DNA from 2 places in the Pseudoalteromonas sp. SiA1 genome. Region 1 is predicted to be linked to the other one. Evidence: predicted binding sites of a transcription regulator. Region 1 holds the regulator's gene; the other holds the start of a gene.
What was found. Region 1 encodes sigma-54, which starts transcription at its own class of promoters, with help from an activator protein. Its sites were predicted from a motif close to GTTGGCACGNNNNTNGNNT; they were not measured.
Positions count from the first base shown of each region.

Region 1 (7,516 bases):
ATTGACGGGACAATGCCATTGAGCACAGCAAGAATTGGTAATATAGCTAAGGTGTTTTCAAAAAAGCTCGCCACAATTGCAGCCAGCAATGCAGTTAGTAAGTTTACACCCAGCCAAATTGAGCGCTTTTTAGAGCTTTTCAACACAGGTGCAAAGGTATCTTCTTCATCATCTAAACCCGCTAAACCCAGTAAACTGTGCTCAGCGTCTTCACGAATAACATCAACGATATCATCAATGGTGATCCGCCCAAGCAAGTGTGCGTTGTCATCAACAACCGGTGCCGATATCCAGTTATGACGCTCAAACAATTGTGCAACTTCGCTCTCATCCATTGAAATAGGAATAGACTCACAGTCTTCATCCATTAACTCATGAACAATTTTTTCAGGGGGATTAGTTAATAAAGTACTCAGCGATAGGGCGCCTAAAAAGCAGTTATTTTCATCAACCACATATAAGTCATCTGTACCCTCAGGTAATTCGCCGCGTAAGCGAATATAACGCAGTACCACATCTAGAGTCACATCGGGGCGAATAGTAACGGTATCTATATTCATCAATGCGCCAGCAGAGCGCTCTTGATACGATAAAGCCTGCGTTGCACGTTCTCTATCTTGAATATCCATAGCGCTAACAACGTCTTTATAAACGGTGTCAGGTAGGCTACGTAGTACTTCCCCTAAGTCATCATGGCCCATGTCTTCGGTTGCGGCAGCAATGTGCTCGGGTGCCATTTGCGCAATAATGCCCAAACGTACATCTTCAGACAGCTCTTCAAGCACATCACCTTGTACATCAGGATCAACAAGCTGCCAGAGCATACGGCGAATTTTATGCGGGGATGATTCTAAAAGAAGTGCGGTATCACAAGGCGCCGTTTTTGCCAGCATGCGTCTAACTTGAACAAATTGACCACTATTTAGTGACTTAGTCACCTGTTTTAGTTGTTGTAGTGGAATATCTTGTTCTAAAGCTTCAGGCATTGGCGTCCTTAATTAAATTGTATTACATGCTGGAAGGGTATAAATGCTATTCAATTTTAGTTTATCTTACTTTATGTGAGCAAACTACCTCAACCACTATTAACCTAAGCTTAGGATGATGAGTTAATAATGAACTTTTTTATTCTTGCTCATTAAATCGTTGGTCGATGAGCTCACCTATTGCGCTAAGTGCAGGCTCAGCGTCGGGGCCTTCGCATACCACCTTAACTTCTTTGCCTTGGCTGCTTTCGAGTAACATAAGTGCCAGTACGCTATCGCCAGCGGCTTGTTTGTCATCTTGAAATAAAGTGATTGTGGCATCAAATTGCACAGAAAGCTGAGCTAATACTGTCGCCGCTCTAGCGTGTAATCCTAATTTGTTTTTTATTAAAAATGTATTTTCTAAGCGCATTGCATGTTCTCACTCGGTATTATTCTTGTTCTCGGTGGCGAATTTTTACATTAGGATGGCTCATTGCAAAGCTTTCGCCAATGGTTTGCGCTAAATAAACAGAGCGGTGTTGCCCACCGGTACAGCCAATTGCAATGGTTAAGTAGCTGCGGTTATTTCGTTCTAAATGCGGCAGCCATGTTTGCACAAATGTTTGAATTTGCCATGTAAATTTTTGCACTATACTGTGACTTGCTAGGTAGTCTTTTACTGGTTGGTCCAGCCCTGTAAGTGGCTTAAGTTCAGGCTCCCAATGCGGGTTTGGTAAAAATCGGGCATCGAATACGTAATCTGCTTCTTTAGGGATGCCGTGTTTAAAACCAAATGACTCAAAGGTAATGATCAGTTGTTTATCTTTTTTTCCGAGTATTTTTTCACGAATAGACTCAGCAAGCTGATGCACACTTAAATCCGTGGTATCAATCATATAATCAGCACGGTTAATCAATACATCAAGTAGTTGTTTTTCTTTTTTTATGGCTAAATCAAGCGGCAAAGAATCAATAGATAAAGGGTGGAGACGTCGCGTTTCTGAAAAACGTTTTATTAATGTTTGATCGTCACTGTCTAAATAAAATACCGTTGGTTTAGTAAAACCAGGTAAATATTCAATGATTTCATTAAACTGCTGTTGCTCTTTAGGTAGGTTACGTACATCAACACTCACGGCAATTTTATTATAACTGTCGGAAACACTGCGCACTAATGATGGTAATAAATTAAGAGGAATATTGTCTACACAATAATAACCTAAGTCTTCCACAACGCGTAACGCCACAGATTTACCTGAGCCTGAACGACCGCTTATAATTATTAATTCCATTTATCACCTTTCTTTGTTACTACGATTGACTGACGATAACCTGATATAGTTCGCTATCCGATTTGGCGGCGCGTAACTGTTTACAAAATTCTTTATCATTGAGCTTATCAGCAATCGTGGCTAGCGTCTTCAAATGCTGCTGATTATCGCCATCGGGAACAATTAACGCGACAAAAATGTCAACCGGCCGGTTATCAATCGCATCAAAATTAATAGCTGTTTCGCTCACTAAAATCAAAGCAAGGGGCTCTTGAGCTCCACTCATGCGACCATGTGGAATAGCAATGCCTCGGCCAATGCCTGTACTTCCAAGCTTTTCTCTTGCAGTTAATGCATTAAGAATATCTTGTTGTGTTAAATAGGGCAGCTTATTGTGAGCCAATTCACTGATAAATTCTAAAATTCTTTTTTTACTATTAAAAAGGACCGCAGCTTTACTGCAGTCCTGACAGATAAGTGAGCTTAGTTTCATAGTGTTAGTGTCGAGCAAGTTTCTCTTTGTGTTTAATTACTTGACGATCTAGCTTGTCAATGAGCGAGTCTATAGCGGCATACATATCTTGATGCTCAGTAGAGGCAAAAATCTCAGCGCCACTAACATGAACGGTTGCTTCAGCTTTTTGGTTTAGTTTTTCTACATCGAGAATAACGTGCACATTCGTTATGTGATCAGTGTGCCTCTGTAACTTCGAAAATTTACTATTTACGTAGTCTCTAAGCGAGTCGGTAATATCTACATGGCGACCAGTTAAATTCAGTTGCATAAACATTTTCCTCTTTGTTGTACGCCTTAAATCAAACTTTTACGTTGATTAGACGGGGGAATAGCTAGAGATTCGCGATATTTTGCAATGGTTCTCCTCGCTACTTTAATTCCTTGCTCTGCCAATATATCTGCAATTTTACTATCACTCAATGGTTTAGCTGAGTTTTCTGCAGCGATTAATTTTTTAATTAATGCACGTATTGCTGTTGATGAACATTCGCCACCATTTTCAGTACTTACATGGCTTGAAAAGAAATATTTAAGCTCAAAAATGCCACGTGGTGTATGCATGTATTTTTGCGTAGTAACACGCGATATAGTCGACTCATGCATTTCCACCATTTCAGCCACATCGTTAAGCACCATAGGCTTCATAGCCTCAGGACCGTGTTCAAAAAAGGCCTGTTGCTGCTGCACAATACAGTTGGTTACTTTAAGTAGCGTGTCATTCCTACTTTCTAAGCTTTTTATAAACCATTTAGCCTCTTGTAAGTGCGAGCGAATAAACTGGCTATCACCACTTGATTTAACCGTACGCGACATAGCTGCATATTGGCTATTTACTCTGATCTTAGGCATGCTATCTGGGTTTAATTCAACTACCCAACGACCTTTAACTTTCTTAACCGACACATCAGGAATAACGTATTCAGACTCTTCTCTAACAATAGTGTCTGCCGGTTTTGGGCTGAGCGTATGAATCAACGTCATGATTTCTTTAAGCTCATCTTCTTTAAGCTTTGTTTTTTTCATTAACGTGCGATAGTCACGTGCAGCAAGTAAATCAATATGATCGGTTAAGATCATTTTTGTTTCGTTTAAAAAAGGTGTGTCTTTATCAAATTGATTTAGCTGAATACACAAGCACTCTTGTAAACTACGCGCGGCTATTCCCACTGGATCAAATAGTTGAATACGCTTTAGTACCGCTTCTATTTCGTCAAGTTCAACTTCATCTTCGCCGTCGTTTTCTTGGTTAAAGCTTTCTAATATTTCTTCACAGCTAAGGGTTAGAATCCCTGAATCGTCCACAGCTTCTACAATTGCAATAGCTATCGCTTCATCGGTAGGACTAAACGGCGTCAGTTGAAGTTGCCACATTAAATACTCATGCAGCGTTTCAGTCGAAGAGCCTTGATAAATAGATTCATCTTCTGGCATTGGGCCCGATGAAGAGGCAGGCGCAGCGCTCATATATTCATCCCAAGTAACATCCATAGCCATATCATCGCTAATGGTGTCTTTGGTCATTGCTTCGCCGCTATCTTGCTCATACTCGCTAGGTTTATCGTCAGCTGAGGCACTTAGCGTTAAGTCATCGTTATCGGCTTTTTGTTCGTTTTTACCTGCAGTGTCTTCGCTGTAATCGTGTTCTTCAACTTCAAGCAAGGGGTTGCTATCGAGCGCTTCTTGAATTTCTTGCTGGAGATCCAATGTACTGAGTTGCAATAAGCGAATTGCTTGTTGCAACTGTGGAGTCATTGTAAGTTGCTGGCCCATGCGCAGCTGTAATGATTGCCTCATGTATCTCTAACAATCCTTTTAAATTACGGTCTGTTGACCTTTACGGATTAAAATTTGTTCAAACTAGGGGCGGTTTAATTGCGGCGCGAGGTTTGTAACCTAGTGGGCTAAGTCAAAACCGAGCAACAAAGAGTAAATCGTCCCTAGGCAGAACCCGAAGGGCAGCGCCTGTTTGGCATTGATGCTGCGTTATCGCCTATTTATGGGGAATACCACACCACATAGGCTCTGCCTTGCCTAAATACCAAACAGACTGCTGCAAATTCAACCTTGAAAGGTCAACAGACCTAAGTATAATTAATCTTAGCAGATGCTTAGTGGAATAACACACATATTAGAGCTTGAACTGCTCGCCCAAATAAACATCGCGTACTGTTTTATCGTTTAATACGTATTCAGGAGTGCCTGATGCAATTAACTCCCCATGAGAAACTATGTAGGCTTTTTCACAAACATCAAGTGTTTCGCGCACGTTATGGTCTGTAATAAGTACGCCAATGCCACGGTTTTTAAGATGCTCTATGATCTTTTTAATATCTAATACTGAGATAGGATCAACCCCCGCAAAGGGTTCGTCTAAAAGGATAAATTTAGGGTTTGCTGCTAACGCGCGAGCAATTTCAACGCGGCGACGTTCACCACCTGATAAAGCCATACCTTGACTATCGCGGATATGCTGAATGCTAAATTCATCAAGTAAATTATTTAAGGTATCTTCGCGTTGTTGTTTATTTAATTCTTTACGTGTTTCTAAGATAGCCATTAAGTTTTGATAAACAGTCAGCTTTCTAAAAATAGACGACTCTTGCGGTAAATAACCAATCCCTAAACGCGCTCGGCTGTGCATCGGTAATAAAGTAATATCTTTATCATCAATTGATATTTTGCCTTTATCGCTAGGGACAAGGCCTACAATCATATAAAAAGTGGTGGTTTTACCTGCACCATTAGGGCCAAGTAACCCCACAATACTGCCAGCTTCAACCTCTAGGCCAACGTTTTTTACAACTTCACGACCTTTGTAGCTTTTAGCTAATAGCTCTGCTTTTAATGTGCTCATGGTTGGCCTTTATCATCTTCTTTTTTATTTTCAACAGGGACTAAAATAGTGTGTACACGGTCTGTTGAGTTTTCGTCTTTTTCTGCGCTAATTAACTGCTGCTCGATATCGTAAGTGATACTTTTAGCTGTTATTTTTTGACCTGCTTGAGCAATGCTTGCATCGCCGATTAAGGTTAAAAAACGCAGCGACACATCGTAACGCACTTCATTAGCACTGGCGCTCATTATGGTGCCATCAGCTTGTGTTTCTTCAAAATATGCAGGGCTGCCTGTGGCAATTAATAACTGTTTGTTATCGCCTAGGTCATCGCGTTTATGCACTTCTAAACGGTCAGCTGTGATACGGCGATTACCATGAATAATTTCAACATTTTTCTCAAAAATGCCTACGTTTTCTTTTAATTGACCTTCTTGCTTATCTGCACTAATTGAAATTTGATTTGCAGCGGGGGCTTCAGCAGGTTCAGCGCCATTACTGTTAAAAGCAATTAATAGTGAGGGAACAATTAAAATTTTAAATAGGTTATTGGTCATAATATAGGGTTCGCGTATGGTTAATAAGTTTAATCACCTCGGTTTTTAAATCGGCCTCAAGGCCTTTACCTGTGATTTTTAAATTAGGTCCTGTAATAACGACAGGCTGCTGTGATTGCATGGTTAATAGTTTTATATCAACATTGATGGTCTGGGCGGTGATCGTATCGATCATGGCGTTATCTACTAAATTTTGAGCGGTTACATTACCCTCTAACACCAGTTGACGGTCGTCGTAGAGTGTGGCTTCATCGGCGTTAATACGCCATGTTTGCTGCTCGTTGTATAAAGTGAATATAGGCTTTTCAAAAAAGGTAAAACCGAGTTGTTGATACAACTCCATTTTTACCGCAGTTACCTTATGGCTCACTTTACCTTGTTCATTATAAGCCGTTTGTTTTAGCTCAATAGCGGTATAATCAGGCTTAGCAATAACTTGTGTTTCTTCGCTTGCAGTTATATCAACCTTAGTAAAATAAGGATACCAGAGCCAAACCATACAGCTTATGAATAAAACGCTCAGTATAATGCGCGCTACATTCATGAACTCGTTCCTTGGCTAGTTAGTGGCTTGTTATTTTCGAGCATAAGTAAGTCTGTCAGCTCTCTTACCGCACCAAAACCGCCGGGCAGTTGGGTTACATAATGTGATAAACGTTTAATAAGTGGATGAGCATCGTTTACGGCTACCGCAAAACCGACTTGCTCCATTACTGGCATGTCTGGGCCATCATCACCTATATAAGCAATTTGCTCATCGCTAAGCGCTAATTTTTGTTTTAATTCTTGATAGGCTATGAGTTTGTCTTCTTGGCCTTGATATATATGTTGTACGGTTAAACTGCTCATACGTTGCTGCACTATATGAGAATGGCGCCCGGTGATCACGGCGACTTCAAAACCGCTGTTAATCAGGGCTTTGATACCAAATCCGTCTTTGGTGTTAAATGCTTTGAGTTCTTCACCTTGGTTTCCAAGGTAAATACGGCCATCAGAAAATACACCATCAATATCACAAATTAATAGCTTTACTTTTTTTGCGCGCGCCTTTGCATCATCACTTAGCGGTTGATAGAGATCTTCAAATTGCATTTATAGCACTCCCGCTTTAAGTAAGTCTTGCATATTTAGTGCGCCAATCGGTTGATTATGCTCATTAATTACAATTAAGCCATTAATACGTTTTTGTTCCATAATATTTAACGCTTCAGCCGCGAGCATCTCTTGGGTGGCTGTAGTACACGACTTGGTCATCACAACATTAATTTCAGTGCTATGAATGTCAATACGTTGCTCTAAAATACGGCGTAAATCGCCATCGGTAAACAGGCCTGATAATTGCTGGTCACTATCAACAATAGCGGTCATGC
Region 1 is NZ_CP076084.1:425,309-432,824, forward strand. It holds gene mgtE (magnesium transporter) at 1-986, opposite strand, end outside; gene KK487_RS01970 (HPr family phosphocarrier protein) at 1,126-1,398, opposite strand; gene rapZ (RNase adapter RapZ) at 1,418-2,260, opposite strand; gene ptsN (PTS IIA-like nitrogen regulatory protein PtsN) at 2,280-2,732, opposite strand; gene hpf (ribosome hibernation promoting factor) at 2,737-3,024, opposite strand; gene KK487_RS01990 (RNA polymerase factor sigma-54) at 3,051-4,550, opposite strand; gene lptB (LPS export ABC transporter ATP-binding protein) at 4,885-5,610, opposite strand; gene lptA (lipopolysaccharide transport periplasmic protein LptA) at 5,607-6,146, opposite strand; gene lptC (LPS export ABC transporter periplasmic protein LptC) at 6,136-6,690, opposite strand; gene kdsC (3-deoxy-manno-octulosonate-8-phosphatase KdsC) at 6,687-7,238, opposite strand; gene KK487_RS02015 (KpsF/GutQ family sugar-phosphate isomerase) at 7,239-7,516, opposite strand, start outside.

Region 2 (7,516 bases), 610 kb from region 1:
CTAAACGCTTCACGGTTACATCGTCGTCAACACGGGCAACAATAACTTGTCCATTTTCGGCAACTTGGGTTTTATGCACAGCAAGTAAATCACCATCCATAATACCAATGTCTTTCATACTCATACCGTTAACACGCAATAAAAAATCGGCCGCAGGTTTAAACATTAAAGGGTCAATTTTACAGTGGCTTTCTACATGCTGTTGCGCCAATATAGGCTCACCGGCAGCCACCCTGCCAATTAAAGGTAAGCCTAACTGCTCTGGCTCCTCTTCTTCAACAAGCTGAATGCCCCGACTCGCGCCTGGCTTCATTTTAATCACACCTTTTTTGGCCAGTGCTTTTAAGTGTTCTTCTGCAGCATTCGCACTTTTAAAACCCAGTGTTTGTGCAATTTCGGCACGTGTAGGAGGCATACCAGTGTCTTTAATAAACACTTTAATGAGTTCGAGTATTTGCGCTTGGCGTTTCGTTAATGGTCGCATACAACTGGTTTTCCATACAGTACAATTAACTGTGAGTATATACAGTTATTTAAAAATCGCAAATATAAATTAATGCCTTATATGCCGTTATCATCAAACAATAACCTACTTTAAAAGCAGGGTGATAAATGTAATTATTAGCAACGCATTATCATATTAATAAATTTTAATTCTCAATTACTTATCCAAGGAGCTAGCATGAGTATTTGGCATCAACCGATTACATTAGAGTTTTGTAAGCAATTAGATCAAGGTATTACAGGCCAAGGGACACTCATGAAAACCATGGGAATAGAAATCAGTGAAATTGGTGATGACTACTTAGTGGCAACTATGCCGGCAATTCCAGAGCATCATAACCCTATGGGTATCGTTCATGGTGGTGCAAATGTGGTGCTTGCTGAAACAGTAGCAAGTTATGCCGCTAATTTTGTGGTTGATTTCAATCGGTTTTATTGTGTTGGCCAAGAGATCAGTGCAAGTCATTTAAAGGCATCACGCAATGGCACATTAACGGCCACAGCGAGAGCTTATCATATCGGCAAGCGCAGCTCGGTTTGGGATATTAAAATAACCAATAGCCGCAATGAGCTTTGCTGCGTATCACGTATGACCGCAGCCGTAGTAGAGCGAAAAGGCTAGTAAGTCAATTAACCAAGGTTGAAATTAAATTACTTTTCGAAAGGGTAAATAGTAATTTCTACGCCTGCACCAATTGCAGATATACGTAACAAGGTATCTGCATGTAAGGCTTGGTTAAAGCATTTTGGCGAAGTGCCAGACTCAAACCCAATATCGAAAGTTCTGCGTGAACAACTCAACCATTGCTTTAATGCATTGCGTGAACACGACTCGATTAACTCACACAAGTGATTAATCGCTTTATCTGGCGTGGTTATTTCACCTGCAACCTCAATGCGAGCAAGTTGACGGTATTCGTCTTTATCATAATGTAAAATAGTTGCGACCTTTTTTAAATCAGCAACTAATACGCTAATATCTTGCTTTGACTCAAGCTCTAGATCTACATTTAAAAATTGAATTTCCGACATTATCTCGTTTTTACCCTCTATTAATCTCATTGCAAACTTTAACGCAGTTTTACCGTTATACCAAATCAACAACGCAGGAATCACTGCATTAACGCGTTTTTAGCGTTAGCCTCTGAATATTGCCCACTATTTACTCCTAAAAAACGCCCTACACAAAATACGCAAATTAAAATTAAAGCATGCCGGCGGCAGTTTACTTTTTTATTCTAGGCCTTAAACTAGCCGCTCCTGTAGTTCACGTATGTGATGGATATGATTCGGTTTATTTTAGCTTTGTTGGCTTGCTGTGCTTGTTTTTCAGCAATGGGCGAACAATTTACGCGGTTTTCGAGTGCCAAAAAGCACTTAATTAATACCCTTCCCGAAAACGCTAAAAGTATTTATTGTGGTTGCGATATAAAAAAACAAGGCAAAAAGTTGGTACCCGACCCTACCCATTGTGGCTACGTGCCTCGCAACACACTAACCCGCTCAGGCAAAGTAAATCAACGTGCCCTGCGAATTGAATGGGAACATATTGTCCCTGCATGGGAATTTGGTCACCAGTTACAATGTTGGCAAGATGGTGGGCGTAAAAACTGCCGCAAAGTTAGCGCTAAGTTTCGCTTGATGGAAGCCGATATAAACAATTTAGCCCCTGCAATTGGTGAAATTAACGCCGATCGCTCAAACTACCGCTTTGGCATGTTAGCCCAAAACGCGACGCAATATGGTCGCTGTGAGGTTAAAGTTAATTTTAAACAACGTGTTGTTGAACCGCCTGTTCATGCACGTAAACGCATTGCCGATGCGTACGCTTACATGCAAAAAACGTATGGTTTAAAAATTTCAGCTAAACAACAAAAGCTATTTAATGCTTGGCAACAACAAGCTTATGCTGCTAACACAAATAGTAAAAAGCTGTAAGTTTAAATTAAAAGCGTGTAACACACGCTTTTAATTAACCTATAACGCTTGGTGTGGTCCAAATATTTCGTAGTGAATGTTTGAGCTTTGCACACCTAAATCAAGTAGCTGGCCTTTTACGTAAGCCATAAATGATGCTGGTCCACACAAATAAAATGCCCCTTCGCTAATAGGTAATGATGCCTCAAGCACCGATAAATCCATTAGCCCAGTGAAATCACACTCCTCGCCACCTTGATTAAACCAAGTAAATGTTTTTAGCTGTGGATGCATTGCCGTTTGCTGCGCTAAATACCCTTTAAATGAAAATTCGCGGCTGTTTTCACACGCGTGCAAATAACTAATCGCTTGATTTTTATCACCACTAAGTAGCGTTTGCAGCATCGCCATCATCGGGGTTTGGCCAACGCCTGCTGAAATAAGTACCACTGGAGTTGCCTCATTTTTTAAAATGAAATCTCCCGCTGGCGGGTATAACTCTACTCGTGCGCCTTGCTCTAGTGAGTGTAAATAATTAGACACCACGCCAGGCTTTGGTTGGCACTCTTTTTTAACGCTAATACGATAGTTTTTAGCATTGCTCTTTTGCGAAATAGAATACTGGCGGATCTCTTCATATTCTGCGCCCTCAGGCTTAACTTTAATGCCAATGTACTGTCCTGGCTTGTAGGTAATAACTGCTTTACCATCCACAGGTGTCAGCGTAAAACTAGTTACGAATTCAGATTCAATATGTTTATCAGTAATTTCAAACTGGCGCGTGCCTGCCCAGCCACCATGGTTGTTTTTACTGTGCGCATACAATGCCGCTTCTTCGGTAATACAAATATCAGCAAGTACACCGTAGGCTTCGCGCCACGCATATTCAACATCGGCAGTAAACTGCTCAGGAATAAGCTCTTTTAACGTACCGATTAAATGTGCGCCCACAATAGGATAATGCTCAGGTAAAATATTTAAGCTGGTATGCTTATGATTAATTCGCGCTAGCGCCTCTTTTAACACGGCTAAATTATCAATATTTTGCGCGTACGCAGCCAACGCATTAAATAATGCAAATTGCTGACGACCCGTTTCTTGATTAGTCATATTAAAAATATGTTTAAGCTCGGGATTATGACTAAACATGCGCTTGTAAAAATGATCGGTTACGACCGTACCTGCCTCTGCAAGCAATGGCACCGTGCTTTTAACTATTTGTATGGTTTTATCGGATAACATGTTTATTTCCTATGTAATAACTAACTGCTTGCATTTAGCATTACACAGAGTGTGCCAACCAATTAAACCTATAATATTCAAAAGGTTAAATTAACTCGCTTTACAAAATGGGTCTTTATGACCTACTATAAAACCTGTAAAAATACACTAAAAGGTCATTTTGACATGAACCAACAATTCAACCTGACGCAAGTTGCATTAGAACTTGCGCAAAGTACGTTACATGCTCACAGTTTTGAGCAACTTTTAGCCACGGTTGAACGTGTTATTCCCAGCGATGCCAGTGCATTATTAATTCGCCAAGGTGAGCAATTAAAACCCTTAGCCATTAAAGGGCTTATGCCCGATAGCCTAGGACGACGTTTTGATATTGCGGAGCATCCTCGCCTTAAAGCCATCTGCAGTAGTCGTTTGGCTCTGCAATTTGCACATGACTGTCCACTACCTGATCCATACGACGGGCTACTACTGGCTAAAACCGGTGATATTCCAGTGCATGCCTGCTTAGGGTTACCCCTTTATGATAAAAACGCACTACTTGGCATTCTGACCTTTGATAGCCTTAACGCCAATGCGTTTGACGGTATTACCACTGATACACTCAACACCTTACAAACCTTGTGCAGTGCGCACTTTAAAACAGCCCTAGAGCTTGCCCATTACAAACAACATGCGCAGCACTCTAGTGAATTAGTACAAGCGTTAAACCGTGAGGCGCTCAAACGTGATGGTGGTGAAATTATTGGCCAAAGCTCAGCAATACAAACGCTTAAAAATGAGATAAAACTGGTTGCGGCATCAAACTTTAGTGTCCTTATTTTAGGTGATACTGGGGTCGGCAAAGAGTTGGTGGCACGTAATATTCACTTACACTCCGCACGTAAAGATCAGCCATTAATTCATTTAAATTGTGCATCACTGCCTGAAAACCTCGCAGAAAGTGAATTTTTTGGCCATGCAAAAGGCGCTTTTACCGGCGCCCAAAATGCCCGCCAAGGTAAATTTCAGTTAGCCGATGGCGGCACCTTATTTTTAGATGAAATCGGCGAGCTGCCTCTGGCTATGCAAAGTAAATTATTACGCGTACTGCAAAGTGGCGAAGTACAAACCGTTGGCGAAGATGAACTTAAATATGTCGATGTTAGAGTGATTGCAGCAACCAATCGCGACCTAAAACACGAAGTAACACAAGGACGGTTTCGCGCCGATTTGTACCATCGATTAAGTGTTTATCCACTCACAGTCGCTCCATTGAAAGCCCGTGATGAAGATGTTATTTTATTAGCCGGTTATTTTGCAGAAAAAACAGCCCGCAAGCTCGCTATTAAACAGCTAAAACTCAGTATTGAAACGCAACTGCTGCTTAAAAAATATGACTGGCCAGGCAATGTGAGGGAGCTTGAGCATGTGATTAATCGGGCTGCATTAAAGGCTAAACAACATCAGTGGCAGCAACCAATTATTACTATTGAACCTGCGCATTGTGAGCTAAATTTAAGCGATGTTAACACCTTAGCTCTTGAACACTCAAACCAGCTTGTAATCCCACCTTTAGCAAACAACATTTCGTTAAAGCAAGCCACAGATACCTATACTCAGCAACTTATAATACAGCAACTTAAACAACATAATTATAACTGGGCAAGCACAGCGCGTAGTTTACAGGTCGACCGCGCTAACTTAACGCGGCTAGCCAAGCGCTTAGGTGTTTCAATAAAAAAATCGTTGTAGCCTTTTTAACTTAACTTTCGCTGCTTAAAATAATTTTTTAATAGCTGACTAAACGCTTGAACTTTTGCCGTTCGATGCACTAAATGATGCGTAACCAGCCACAAATCGGTTGGCCAACTCAGTTCATTAGGCAGTACAGGGACTAAATCAGAGTATTGCGCTGCAACATCATGCTGTAATCCGCCAATACCGAGTCCTTTAACGATGGCGCGGGTCGCTTCTGAGGTTTCTGACACTCTTAGCTTAACTTGCGACGGGGGAATATTTTCATCAACCCATGCAAAGTAAGGCACTTTGGCATTATACCCTGCTACACCTGACACAAAGCTATGCAGCGATAGTTGCGCTAATGTTTGTGGCAACCCATAACGGCTAATGTAATGCTTTGATGCATAAAATCCTGACGAGAGCGCCGCTAAATGCTGAGCAATATAATCACCCTCATCCGGTCTGGGTCCAGCTCTTACTGCGATATGTGCTTGGCCATGATCTAAACGTAAGCGTTTTTGATCCATAATCACTTGTAATTGCACTTGCGGATGCAAGGTTTGAAACTGCTCACACACCTCACTTAATACATCAATAAAGCCACTAACTGTGGTGAGTAACAAGCTACCTTGCAAGGTGCTATCTGCAGCAATAATGTCATTATGTAGGCGCTCTAGTTCACCATTAATCGCTTGTGCTGTGGTAAATAACTTAGCGCCAATTTCTGTGACTTTGTAGCCGCGAGCATGGCGATGAAATAGTCGCGCATTTAAGCTTTTTTCTAAGTTATTTATTCGCCTGAGCACCGTACTATGGTGAACATCTAACACTTCGGCCGCGGCAGTTAAAGTACCTAAGCGCGCTACCTCGTAAGCAACCTTCAGGTCTTGCCAATCATTAAATTGAATTGCCATGATAACTACTCTTTAATCTGTGCATATACGCACACAAGTTTTGCGTTTATTTGGCTTTTCTGCAAGTGATTATTTGTTAAAGTCACATTATACAAACTCATTATCAGGAGCAGCTCATGACAACACCAAAAATTATTGCCCTAGCAGGTAGCTTACGTAAAGATAGCTTTCATCAAAAACTCATTAACGAAGCGGCACGCTTTGCTTTAGAAAGTGGCGCTGAAGTAGAAGTGATTAAACTCGCAGACTTAGCCATTCCTATGTTTGATGAAGATCTCGAGGCACAAGGCACACCAGCCGGTGTACAACAACTTAAAGACAAACTTCGCGCAGCCGATGGCATTTTGCTGGCCAGCCCAGAATATAATGGCTCTATTACCGCCGTGTTAAAAAATGCTATTGATTGGGCATCGCGCACCGAACAAGGCGCAGAGCCTGCATTTGCAAATAAAGTAACCGCGTTATATGCAGCCTCACCAGGTGGGTTGGGCGGTTTACGGGGCTTAAATCATGTGCGTGATATATTATCAGGCATTGGCAGCTTAGTATTAGCGAACCAACTGGCAGTACCGGCTATTCATACTTTATTAGATGACAACGGTCGAATTAGCGACCCCGCTACCGCTGAAAAAGTGGCTGGTCTTGCACAGCAGTTAGTTAGCGTAGCAAGTAAGCTTAAATAAGCAGCCACTATAACTTTGTTGCTGCAAGCTTTGCAGCAATAAAGTCTTCATGGGTAACATACAATAAATTAGCAACACGACGAATAACGTATTCTTCTTGTGGATCAAGTTCTCCATCGGAGTACGCTAAACGCCAAAGTAATTCAACTATATCAATGCGTTGCTGTGCACTACATTGATTGTTAATTTGCTTAGAAAATTGAAAATAATCAATGGCGTCATCTAAGCTTGCACTTGCTTGCTCGGTTAACTCATCTACTGCTTCATCCGTTAAATCAAAATATTTTTTTAATGTTAGACTTAGCGTATGTTGCTCATCAGCCTGTAAATCGTTATCCGCTCGCATTACCTCAATTAATAATGCGGCAACCGCTGTTTTTAAATCATGTTGTTCAATATCATAATCTTGCTGATCAATACTCGAAAAAAGCTGTTTAATTTGCTTGAACATCACATTTCCCCTTTTTGGGTGTTAGACTTATATCATAACGGGTTTAATAGATATGCTGATCACACTACCCAAAATCAAGATGGAGT
Region 2 is NZ_CP076084.1:3,169,884-3,177,399, forward strand. It holds gene lexA (transcriptional repressor LexA) at 1-484, opposite strand, end outside; gene KK487_RS14735 (PaaI family thioesterase) at 683-1,126, shown strand; gene KK487_RS14740 (hypothetical protein) at 1,156-1,536, opposite strand; gene KK487_RS14745 (endonuclease) at 1,789-2,442, shown strand; gene hmpA (NO-inducible flavohemoprotein) at 2,482-3,663, opposite strand; gene norR (nitric oxide reductase transcriptional regulator NorR) at 3,829-5,394, shown strand; gene KK487_RS14760 (LysR family transcriptional regulator) at 5,400-6,296, opposite strand; gene KK487_RS14765 (NADPH-dependent FMN reductase) at 6,413-6,979, shown strand; gene KK487_RS14770 (tellurite resistance TerB family protein) at 6,987-7,430, opposite strand.
Region 2: hmpA (NO-inducible flavohemoprotein) is a predicted target of sigma-54. The motif match lies at 3,704-3,722, and genes of this name have one in related genera.